3 regions of the Paenibacillus sp. FSL H8-0259 genome follow, and region 3 is predicted to be linked to each of the others. Evidence: a T-box and tRNA genes for the amino acid it is inferred to sense, from the RefSeq annotation. Region 3 holds a T-box; the other regions hold tRNA genes.
The links. The T-box of region 3 lies ahead of metG (methionine--tRNA ligase). A T-box ahead of a tRNA ligase gene usually reads a tRNA of that ligase, here a tRNA-Met.
Positions count from the first base shown of each region.

Region 1: it encodes a tRNA-Met, which carries the amino acid that the T-box ahead of metG (methionine--tRNA ligase) is inferred to sense. The anticodon was not compared.
Region 2: it encodes a tRNA-Met, which carries the amino acid that the T-box ahead of metG (methionine--tRNA ligase) is inferred to sense. The anticodon was not compared.

Region 1 covers NZ_CP150147.1:1,046,766-1,050,018, reverse strand. The annotation lists gene NSU01_RS04550 (WYL domain-containing protein) at 1-202, opposite strand, end outside; tRNA gene NSU01_RS04545 (tRNA-Gly) at 421-491, opposite strand; tRNA gene NSU01_RS04540 (tRNA-Pro) at 504-577, opposite strand; tRNA gene NSU01_RS04535 (tRNA-Arg) at 731-807, opposite strand; tRNA gene NSU01_RS04530 (tRNA-Gly) at 818-892, opposite strand; tRNA gene NSU01_RS04525 (tRNA-Leu) at 900-983, opposite strand; tRNA gene NSU01_RS04520 (tRNA-Lys) at 1,000-1,075, opposite strand; tRNA gene NSU01_RS04515 (tRNA-Gln) at 1,103-1,177, opposite strand; tRNA gene NSU01_RS04510 (tRNA-Asp) at 1,383-1,460, opposite strand; tRNA gene NSU01_RS04505 (tRNA-Met) at 1,465-1,541, opposite strand; tRNA gene NSU01_RS04500 (tRNA-Val) at 1,575-1,650, opposite strand; tRNA gene NSU01_RS04495 (tRNA-Glu) at 1,767-1,841, opposite strand; tRNA gene NSU01_RS04490 (tRNA-Ser) at 2,008-2,097, opposite strand; tRNA gene NSU01_RS04485 (tRNA-Asn) at 2,101-2,176, opposite strand; tRNA gene NSU01_RS04480 (tRNA-Ile) at 2,180-2,256, opposite strand; rRNA gene rrf (5S ribosomal RNA) at 2,320-2,436, opposite strand; rRNA gene NSU01_RS04470 (23S ribosomal RNA) at 2,513-3,253, opposite strand, start outside.
Region 2 covers NZ_CP150147.1:7,214,240-7,217,492, reverse strand. The annotation lists rRNA gene NSU01_RS30920 (23S ribosomal RNA) at 1-945, shown strand, start outside; tRNA gene NSU01_RS30915 (tRNA-Asn) at 1,008-1,083, shown strand; tRNA gene NSU01_RS30910 (tRNA-Ser) at 1,087-1,176, shown strand; tRNA gene NSU01_RS30905 (tRNA-Glu) at 1,208-1,279, shown strand; tRNA gene NSU01_RS30900 (tRNA-Val) at 1,285-1,360, shown strand; tRNA gene NSU01_RS30895 (tRNA-Met) at 1,394-1,470, shown strand; tRNA gene NSU01_RS30890 (tRNA-Asp) at 1,475-1,552, shown strand; tRNA gene NSU01_RS30885 (tRNA-Phe) at 1,572-1,647, shown strand; tRNA gene NSU01_RS30880 (tRNA-Thr) at 1,667-1,742, shown strand; tRNA gene NSU01_RS30875 (tRNA-Tyr) at 1,748-1,833, shown strand; tRNA gene NSU01_RS30870 (tRNA-Trp) at 1,839-1,912, shown strand; tRNA gene NSU01_RS30865 (tRNA-His) at 1,939-2,014, shown strand; tRNA gene NSU01_RS30860 (tRNA-His) at 2,064-2,139, shown strand; tRNA gene NSU01_RS30855 (tRNA-Gln) at 2,158-2,232, shown strand; tRNA gene NSU01_RS30850 (tRNA-Gly) at 2,239-2,313, shown strand; tRNA gene NSU01_RS30845 (tRNA-Cys) at 2,321-2,394, shown strand; tRNA gene NSU01_RS30840 (tRNA-Leu) at 2,424-2,502, shown strand; gene NSU01_RS30835 (aldo/keto reductase) at 2,655-3,253, opposite strand, start outside.
Region 3 covers NZ_CP150147.1:3,417,825-3,421,077, reverse strand. The annotation lists gene NSU01_RS14345 (site-2 protease family protein) at 1-771, opposite strand, end outside; T-box leader at 846-1,115, shown strand; gene metG (methionine--tRNA ligase) at 1,231-2,892, shown strand.

The DNA.
Region 1 (3,253 bases), 2.4 Mb from region 3:
ATAAGAAGAATTTCCCCATAAACTTATAACCCGTTCCTCTCCCCTCATTCATCACCGGTGCAAAATGACTGATTACATCCAAGTCCCTGTAAATCGTTCTAATATTCACCTCGCACCGGAATGCCAGATCCGCAGCCGTAATCCCGGGATTCGACTGGATGGCGTTAATGATCTTGAAGATCCGTATTACTTTGTCTGTCATAATAAATGCTCCTCAACTTCCAAGTAAATAGTGCCTGTTCTTCCATAGTTCTAATATAACAGGTCTATATAAACATGGCTGTCTGCATAATATAGCATTACCAGCGCATAGAGCGGCCACCAGCATATACTATGTATTTTTAGTAAGCAATACTTCCGCCCCATGCTAAAAAAACAAAAAAACCCTTGAATATCAAGGGTTGCTGTAACTATTATTTAAGCGGGTGATGGGAATCGAACCCACGCTATCAGCTTGGAAGGCTGAAGTTCTACCATTGAACTACACCCGCAAAGGTGAAATATCGGGATGACACGATTTGAACATGCGACCCCCTGGTCCCAAACCAGGTGCTCTACCAAGCTGAGCTACATCCCGTTAATATAAAAGCTATACTGCAAAGTAATAATGGCGCGCCCTGAGAGATACGGATGCTTCGCATCCGATTGCGAAGTTGTGCTATTGAAGCTGATGCTCCAACGAACTCGTTCGAATCCTGAGGACACTTTGATGATTCAATGAAGTTATAAATGGCGCGCCCTGAGAGATTCGAACTCCCGGCCTTTTGATTCGTAGTCAAACGCTCTATCCAGCTGAGCTAAGGGCGCAAAATCTATATGGAGCGGACGACGGGAATCGAACCCGCGACCCTCGCCTTGGCAAGGCGATGCTCTACCGCTGAGCCACGTCCGCAAAAACATGGTGCGCGTGAAGGGACTTGAACCCCCACGTCGTGAAACGCCAGATCCTAAGTCTGGTGCGTCTGCCATTCCGCCACACGCGCACACTTTATAAGAAAATGGTGAGCCATGAAGGACTCGAACCTTCGACACCCTGATTAAAAGTCAGGTGCTCTACCAACTGAGCTAATGGCTCTCATAAGAGAAGCAATCATAAATGAAATGGCTGGGGATATAGGAATCGAACCTATGAATGACGGAGTCAAAGTCCGTTGCCTTACCGCTTGGCTAATCCCCAATATTAATAATTAGCAAACACTACGGAATCGGGTGGATACTCTATACTTCGAGATATAGGATGCTCAATCCCTGATACCTTCATACAATAAAAATGGCGGAACAAGGCGGGATACTCTTCACTCCGTTACGAGATTGCGAAGTATTCCTTACGATGCCTATGCTTGGGCGGACCCTGGGAATTCTCATCCCTGAAGCAATAAAGATGGCGGAACCGACGGGATTCGAACCCGCGATCTCCTGCGTGACAGGCAGGCATGTTAGGCCAACTACACCACGGTTCCAAATTGGTTGCGGGGGCAGGATTTGAACCTGCGGCCTTCGGGTTATGAGCCCGACGAGCTACCGGGCTGCTCCACCCCGCGTCAATGTTAAAGATCTATTCTGTTAAAGATAGATGGTGGAGGCTGAGGGGTTCGAACCCCCGACCCTCTGCTTGTAAGGCAGATGCTCTCCCAGCTGAGCTAAGCCTCCATATATGACTCGTATGGGATACTCTCCACTCCGTTACGAGATTGCGAAGTATTCCTCACGAAGCCTATGCTTCAACGAACCCAGGGAATTCTCATCCCATAAATCCAAGAAGAAATTGGTGACTCGTATGGGATTCGAACCCATGTTACCTCCGTGAAAGGGAGGTGTCTTAACCCCTTGACCAACGAGCCATGCTGTTAAATAATTCTACTTCTCATCCCTATACAGGGAAGGTAAAGCTACGGAGAGAGAGGGATACTCTTCACTTCGTTACGAGATTGCGAAGCTGTGCTAACGAAGCCAATGCTCCAACGAACCACTGAGGGTTCTCATCCCTTTACAGAGAAGGTAATGCTACGGAGAGAGAGGGATTCGAACCCTCGAGACGCTTGTGGCGCCTACACGATTTCCAATCGTGCTCCTTCGGCCAAACTCGGACACCTCTCCAGATGGCTCCCCGAACAGGACTCGAACCTGTGACAACTCGATTAACAGTCGAGTGCTCTACCAACTGAGCTATCAGGGAATATGGTGGGCCTTAGTGGACTCGAACCACTGACCTCACCCTTATCAGAGGTGCGCTCTAACCAGCTGAGCTAAAGGCCCGTTCTCATACCACTATGCAACTAATAAGGGCAAAAAAAATACCACAGTGTGTGTGGATTGTCCGCTTGGCGGCGTCCTACTCTCCCAGGACCCTTCGGTCCAAGTACCATCGGCGCTGGAGGGCTTAACGGTCGTGTTCGGGATGGGTACGCGTGGAACCCCTCCGCTATCGCCACCAAACGGGCATTTACAGCGTAAATGCTTCAGGAATTGATTCCTGAAAACTGAATCCGAAACGAATCTGCGCTCTAAGAATTTGGATAAGCCCTCGACCGATTAGTATTGGTCAGCTCCATGCATTGCTGCACTTCCACCTCCAACCTATCTACCTCGTCGTCTTCAAGGGGTCTTACTAATTGGGAAATCTCATCTTGAGGGGGGCTTCACGCTTAGATGCTTTCAGCGCTTATCCCGTCCGTACGTAGCTACTCAGCCATGCTCCTGGCGGAACAACTGATGCACCAGCGGTACGTCCATCCCGGTCCTCTCGTACTAAGGACAGCTCCTCTCAAATTTCCTGCGCCCACGACAGATAGGGACCGAACTGTCTCACGACGTTCTGAACCCAGCTCGCGTACCGCTTTAATGGGCGAACAGCCCAACCCTTGGGACCTACTTCAGCCCCAGGATGCGATGAGCCGACATCGAGGTGCCAAACCTCCCCGTCGATGTGGACTCTTGGGGGAGATAAGCCTGTTATCCCCAGGGTAGCTTTTATCCGTTGAGCGATGGCCCTTCCATGCGGTACCACCGGATCACTAAGTCCGACTTTCGTCCCTGCTCGACTTGTTGGTCTCGCAGTCAAGCTCCCTTATGCCTTTGCACTCTTCGAATGATTTCCAACCATTCTGAGGGAACCTTTGAACGCCTCCGTTACTCTTTAGGAGGCGACCGCCCCAGTCAAACTGCCCGCCTGACACGGTCCCCGTACCCGGTAAGGGCACTAGGTTAGAACCTAGATACGATCAGGGTGGTATCCCAACGGCGCCTCCGCAGA
Region 2 (3,253 bases), 3.8 Mb from region 3:
CAGGTAAATTCTGACCCGCACGAATGGCGTAACGACTTGGGCGCTGTCTCAACGAGAGATCCGGTGAAATTTTAATACCTGTGAAGATGCAGGTTACCCGCGACAAGACGGAAAGACCCCATGGAGCTTTACTGCAGCTTGATATTGAATTTGGGTACGATCTGTACAGGATAGGTGGGAGCCGGTGAGGCAGGAGCGCAAGCTTCTGCGGAGGCGCCGTTGGGATACCACCCTGATCGTATCTAGGTTCTAACCTAGTACCCTAATCGGGTACGGGGACCGTGTCAGGCGGGCAGTTTGACTGGGGCGGTCGCCTCCTAAAGAGTAACGGAGGCGTTCAAAGGTTCCCTCAGAATGGTTGGAAATCATTCGCAGAGTGCAAAGGCATAAGGGAGCTTGACTGCGAGACCTACAAGTCGAGCAGGGACGAAAGTCGGACTTAGTGATCCGGTGGTACCGCATGGAAGGGCCATCGCTCAACGGATAAAAGCTACCCTGGGGATAACAGGCTTATCTCCCCCAAGAGTCCACATCGACGGGGAGGTTTGGCACCTCGATGTCGGCTCATCGCATCCTGGGGCTGAAGTAGGTCCCAAGGGTTGGGCTGTTCGCCCATTAAAGCGGTACGCGAGCTGGGTTCAGAACGTCGTGAGACAGTTCGGTCCCTATCTGTCGTGGGCGCAGGAAATTTGAGAGGAGCTGTCCTTAGTACGAGAGGACCGGGATGGACGTACCGCTGGTGCATCAGTTGTTCCGCCAGGAGCATGGCTGAGTAGCTACGTACGGACGGGATAAGCGCTGAAAGCATCTAAGCGTGAAGCCCCCCTCAAGATGAGATTTCCCAATTAGTAAGACCCCTTGAAGACGACGAGGTAGATAGGTTGGAGGTGGAAGTGCAGCAATGCATGGAGCTGACCAATACTAATCGGTCGAGGGCTTATCCAAATTTTTAATACGCAGATTCGTTTCGGATTCAGTTTTCAGGTGATCAAGCCTGATATGTATATTCCCTGATAGCTCAGTTGGTAGAGCACTCGACTGTTAATCGAGTTGTCACAGGTTCGAGTCCTGTTCGGGGAGCCATCTGGAGAGGTGTCCGAGTTTGGCCGAAGGAGCACGATTGGAAATCGTGTAGGCGCCACAAGCGTCTCGAGGGTTCGAATCCCTCTCTCTCCGTAGCTTTACCTTACAAATATTTAATCAGCATGGCTCGTTGGTCAAGGGGTTAAGACACCTCCCTTTCACGGAGGTAACATGGGTTCGAATCCCATACGAGTCATATATGGAGGCTTAGCTCAGCTGGGAGAGCATCTGCCTTACAAGCAGAGGGTCGGGGGTTCGAACCCCTCAGCCTCCACCATCTATCTTTAACAGAATAGATCTTTAACATTGACGCGGGGTGGAGCAGCCCGGTAGCTCGTCGGGCTCATAACCCGAAGGCCGCAGGTTCAAATCCTGCCCCCGCAACCAATTTGGAACCGTGGTGTAGTTGGCCTAACATGCCTGCCTGTCACGCAGGAGATCGCGGGTTCGAATCCCGTCGGTTCCGCCATCTTTATGAAGAAATGTTCGGCTCGGTAGCTCAGTCGGTAGAGCAAAGGACTGAAAATCCTTGTGTCGGGGGTTCGATTCCCTCCCGCGCCACCATATTTTTACAACTTAATATGCCGGTGTAGCTCAATTGGTAGAGCAACTGACTTGTAATCAGTAGGTTGGGGGTTCAAGTCCTCTCGCCGGCACCATCCTCGGAGGCTTAGCGAAGTGGCCAAACGCATCAGACTGTAAATCTGCTCACGTACGTGTTCGGTGGTTCGAATCCATCAGCCTCCACCATTTTTAGGGGCATAGTTTAAAGGTAGAACAACGGTCTCCAAAACCGTTGGTGTGGGTTCAATTCCTGCTGCCCCTGCCAAGTAATATCCTATAAAATTTAATATGGCGATCGTGGCGAAGTGGTTAACGCACCGGATTGTGGTTCCGGCATTCGTGGGTTCGAGACCCATCGGTCGCCCCATTTCTTTTATAAGGGTTATAAGGCATTGCAATTAAATAAGCTTCATATGGCGACTGTGGCGAAGGGGTTAACGCACCGGATTGTGGTTCCGGCATTCGTGGGTTCGAGACCCATCAGTCGCCCCATTTTATTAAATCAAATGTTGGGGATTAGCCAAGCGGTAAGGCAACGGACTTTGACTCCGTCATTCATAGGTTCGATTCCTATATCCCCAGCCATTATATGCGGACGTGGCTCAGCGGTAGAGCATCGCCTTGCCAAGGCGAGGGTCGCGGGTTCGATTCCCGTCGTCCGCTCCATTTTTTTGGTGCCATAGCCAAGTGGTAAGGCAAAGCTCTGCAAAAGCTTTATCCCCAGTTCAAATCTGGGTGGCACCTCCATTATCTTTTAGAACTAATTCTATGTATATGCCGGCGTGGCGGAATGGCAGACGCGCTCGACTCAAAATCGAGTGGGAAACCGTGGAGGTTCGAGTCCTCTCGCCGGTATAATTTATGAAACTAGTCCCTTAGGAGTTTGACTCCTGAGGGATTTTTATATTTATACTCCATCTCAAATTAAGGATAAAACCTGCAACGAACTTAGATCACCAAATTCGTTGCGGGTTTTATATGTTTTATATGTTGATGCTAAGACTCACTTAAGGAAGCACGTTCCCGGCCGCGCGGTAGATCTCGTACCATTCCTGGCGGCTGAGGGTTATATCGGAAGCTTTGGCGATATCAAGCAAGCGCGCTGTGTTGGTGGTACCGACCACCGGCTGCATCTTAGCCGGATGGCGAAGGAGCCAGGCGATGGCGATGGCCGTATCTGCTACACCTTTTTCCGCAGCCAGACGGTTAATGACTTCATTCACCTCCGGGAACTTCTCATTGCCGAGGAATACGCCTTCAAAGAAACCGTATTGGAACGGTGACCAAGGCTGGATCGTCATATCATGCAGGCGGCTATACTCCAGGATGCCTCCATCATGGACAACTGATCCGGAATTTGTCATATTGACGTTGATCCCGGAATCGATCATGCCGGTGACCATTACGCTGAGCTGAAGCTGGTTGAACAGCAGGGGCTGCTTGACGTTCTTTTTCAGCAATTCAATCTGCAGGGGATTCTGGTTGCTGACGCCGAAGTGTTTCACGAGGCCTCTGCTCTCCAGCTGATCAAAGGCTTCTGCTACTTCTTCAGGCTCCATAAGGGTGTCCGGGCGGTGCAGCAGCAGAACATCGACATAATCGGTCT
Region 3 (3,253 bases):
GGTAAAAGGCAGTTCCCTTTTGTGCTCAGGTCCGGGAATCAGATACCCTTGATCCTGCAAATCTTCAATCGGTATCAGGAAGCTCTTCAATACGGCATGCATCTGATTCTTCGTGCGCCGGCTGATATATTTCTTGTACATGTCATAGGCAAATAACAGCCAGATAATACCGAACAGAATAGATTTCAGATAGATGATCACAGCCAGACCTCCAACCAGACCCACCAGCCATAACCACCGGGTAACCGCAGTTGCAATTCTTCCCCCATCCAGCGGATGAATCGGCAGCAGGTTGATCAGGTTTATAAAGAATCCGACATAAGCCAGTGAATACAGCAGCGGGCTGTGATAGTAATAAGCTGCTCCGAAGACGGCGGCCGCGCCAATGCTCCCCAGAATGGGACCTCCAAAAGCAACGTAGGCTTCCTCTCTGGCATCCAGCGGTTGTTTCTTCATCGTAATGAGTGCTCCCATAAAAGGAACAAACAGCGGTGCGCTCACCGGCAGCCCGATCCGCTTGGCAGCGATAACATGGCCTATCTCATGAACGAATAATAAGGCAACGAAGCCCACTGCAAATTGCCATGGTGAGATCAGTGCATAGGCCCAGATAGACACCATCATCGAAATCAGCGGTCCCGCAATCTTCCCCAGCTTAAGCAGAGACAGAATGGTTTTGCCCTTCAGCAGCAGCAGTACTCCCGCACTACCAAGCCATCCCATTATGCCTGAGCTTTTCTTTTCCTGCTTTTTTTCCGGCAAAAGTCTCATTCTCCTTTATCTCTATATCTGGTGTTGACATAAGCCATCACCTGCATATATGATATCCAGTAATTAGGATAACCACAATAGCTATGAAGAGAAAGAGTACCTTGGCAATTCTTTCACAGAGAGCTCCGGCCGCTGAAAAGGAGCAAAGAAAACCCACGGGAATATGGTCTCAGAGCTGCGCATCGAAGCCCGCATAAACGGGACGTAGGCTGCGCCGGAACCCGCATCCGTTACCATGCTAGGGTATACCCGCAGGCTTATGCGGACGTACCTGAAGAGGTGGATGCCGCAAGGCATTGATGAATTTGGGTGGTAACACGTGAGCACAGGCTCTCGTCCCTTTTGGGGATGAGAGTCTTTTTTGTGCGCTTAGAAATCTAAACATGTTTTCCGAAAGGGATTTGTCCGAATCCGTTTCAAGGAAACATCTGTCAACAAAACTTATAGGAGGACAATGACATGACAAACATTTTTATCGGAGGGGCTTGGCCGTATGCCAATGGCTCCCTGCATCTGGGCAGGCTTGCGAGTATTCTACCAGGAGATATCCTGGCCCGCTATCACCGTGCCAAAGGCGACGCTGTGCTGTATGTCTCCGGCAGTGACTGCCATGGCACTCCCGTCGCTGTGCAGGCGGCGCAGGAAGGTGTATCCCCTGGTGAATTCGCCAGCAGATATCATCAGGAATTCACAGATTGCTTCCGTTCGCTTGGATTCACCTATGACTTATACACCCGGACCGATCAGGAGCATCACCACAGTGTGGTGCAGGAGCTGTTCCTTAAGCTGCTGGATAACGGCCATCTGTACCAGAAGTCTACGCTCCAATGCTACTGTGAGCAGGATCAGCGCTACTTGCCGGACCGCTATGTAGAGGGAATCTGCCCGGTCTGCGGACAGCAGGCCCGGGGTGACCAATGTGATTACTGTTCTACGATACTCGACCCGGTTGACCTGCTGGAGCGTACCTGCAAAATCTGCGGAACCCCGCCGGTGCTGCGTTCCACCCTGCATTATTATTTGTCACTGTCCAGCTTCCAATGCGCACTCTCAGATTATGTGGATTCTGCGCAGGGCTGGAGAGACAATGCTGTGCGTTTAACCCGCAGATATCTGCAGGAAGGACTGCAGGACCGCGCCGCAACGCGGGATCTGGATTGGGGGGTAGATGTTCCTGTAGATGGCTTCACGGACAAAAAAATCTATGTGTGGATTGAAGCGGTCAGCGGCTATCTGTCCGCCAGCAAGCAGTGGGCTGCCGGGACTGGCAACCTCTGGGAGGATTTCTGGCTTGAATCCACTGAGAACAAGGACGCCGGGTACCCTCCCATTACAGCCTATTATGTGCATGGCAAGGATAATGTGCCTTTTCACAGCCTGATCTGGCCGGCTCTGCTGCTGGGTGCTGGAGACCTTCATCTGCCGGACCGTATCTTCTCCTGTGAATACATGACTCTCGAAGGGGAGAAATTCTCCACAAGCCGTAACTGGGCCGTATGGGTACCAGATATTCTCTGCCGCTACGATCCGGACTCCATCCGGTATTTCCTGACGGCGAACGGTCCCGAGAAACGGGATGCCGACTTCTCGTGGAGAGAATTCATCTACAGCCATAACAGCGAGCTGCTGGGTGCCTTCGGTAATTTCGTCAACCGCAGTCTGGTATTCGTGAATAAGTTATGGAATGGCGAGGTGCCTGAGGGCACACTGGATGCCGCATGGGCCGGCAGCATTAATACATTGTACAGTGAGACCGGGAGACTTATTGAGGGGGGCAGCTTCAAAGAAGCGCTCGAGCATGTCTTCACCCATATCCGCCAGGCCAACAAATATTTCGATCAGCAGCAGCCGTGGCTGCAGATTAAGAATGACCCCGCCGCCTGTGCCAGCACGCTGTATACCTGTGTACAGATCATTGCTAATCTATCCAACCTGTTGAACCCGTTCATTCCATTCTCCTGCGGCAAGATCAGGGGGTTTCTGGCCCTTGAACAGCCTGTCTGGCAGCCGGTAGACGTTCCGGCGCATCAGCGGGTGCAGGGGCTGGAATTATTGTTCGAACGGATTGATGTGGCGCGGATTGAGGAGGAGACCGAGCGGCTTAAGAGCTTGCAGCACTGAGGCGGAAAACTTCATCATCTCCTCGTCAGCTGGCTGATGAGGCGGACTGAGATTCCTCTATTCCTGCAAATCAGGCAGATTCCCGGGTCAATCGGACTGAGAATCTCTTATATGCCCGGCCGCCCCTCATTTTGGGGCCGGATGAACAAAATAACGCACTCAGTCCGTTGCAGCCTCAAAATGCGGCTTTTTCGGGAAATAGGGTCCTCTCAGTCCGCTTCACTTTTGCGATGAACACTTGCTCCAGTAAACCTGCTACCTGTTACTCGTCACCTGTCACCTGTCACCTGTCACCTGTCACCTGTCGCCTGTCGTCAGTCGCCTGTCACCTATCACCCGTCACCTGCTACCTGTCACCTGC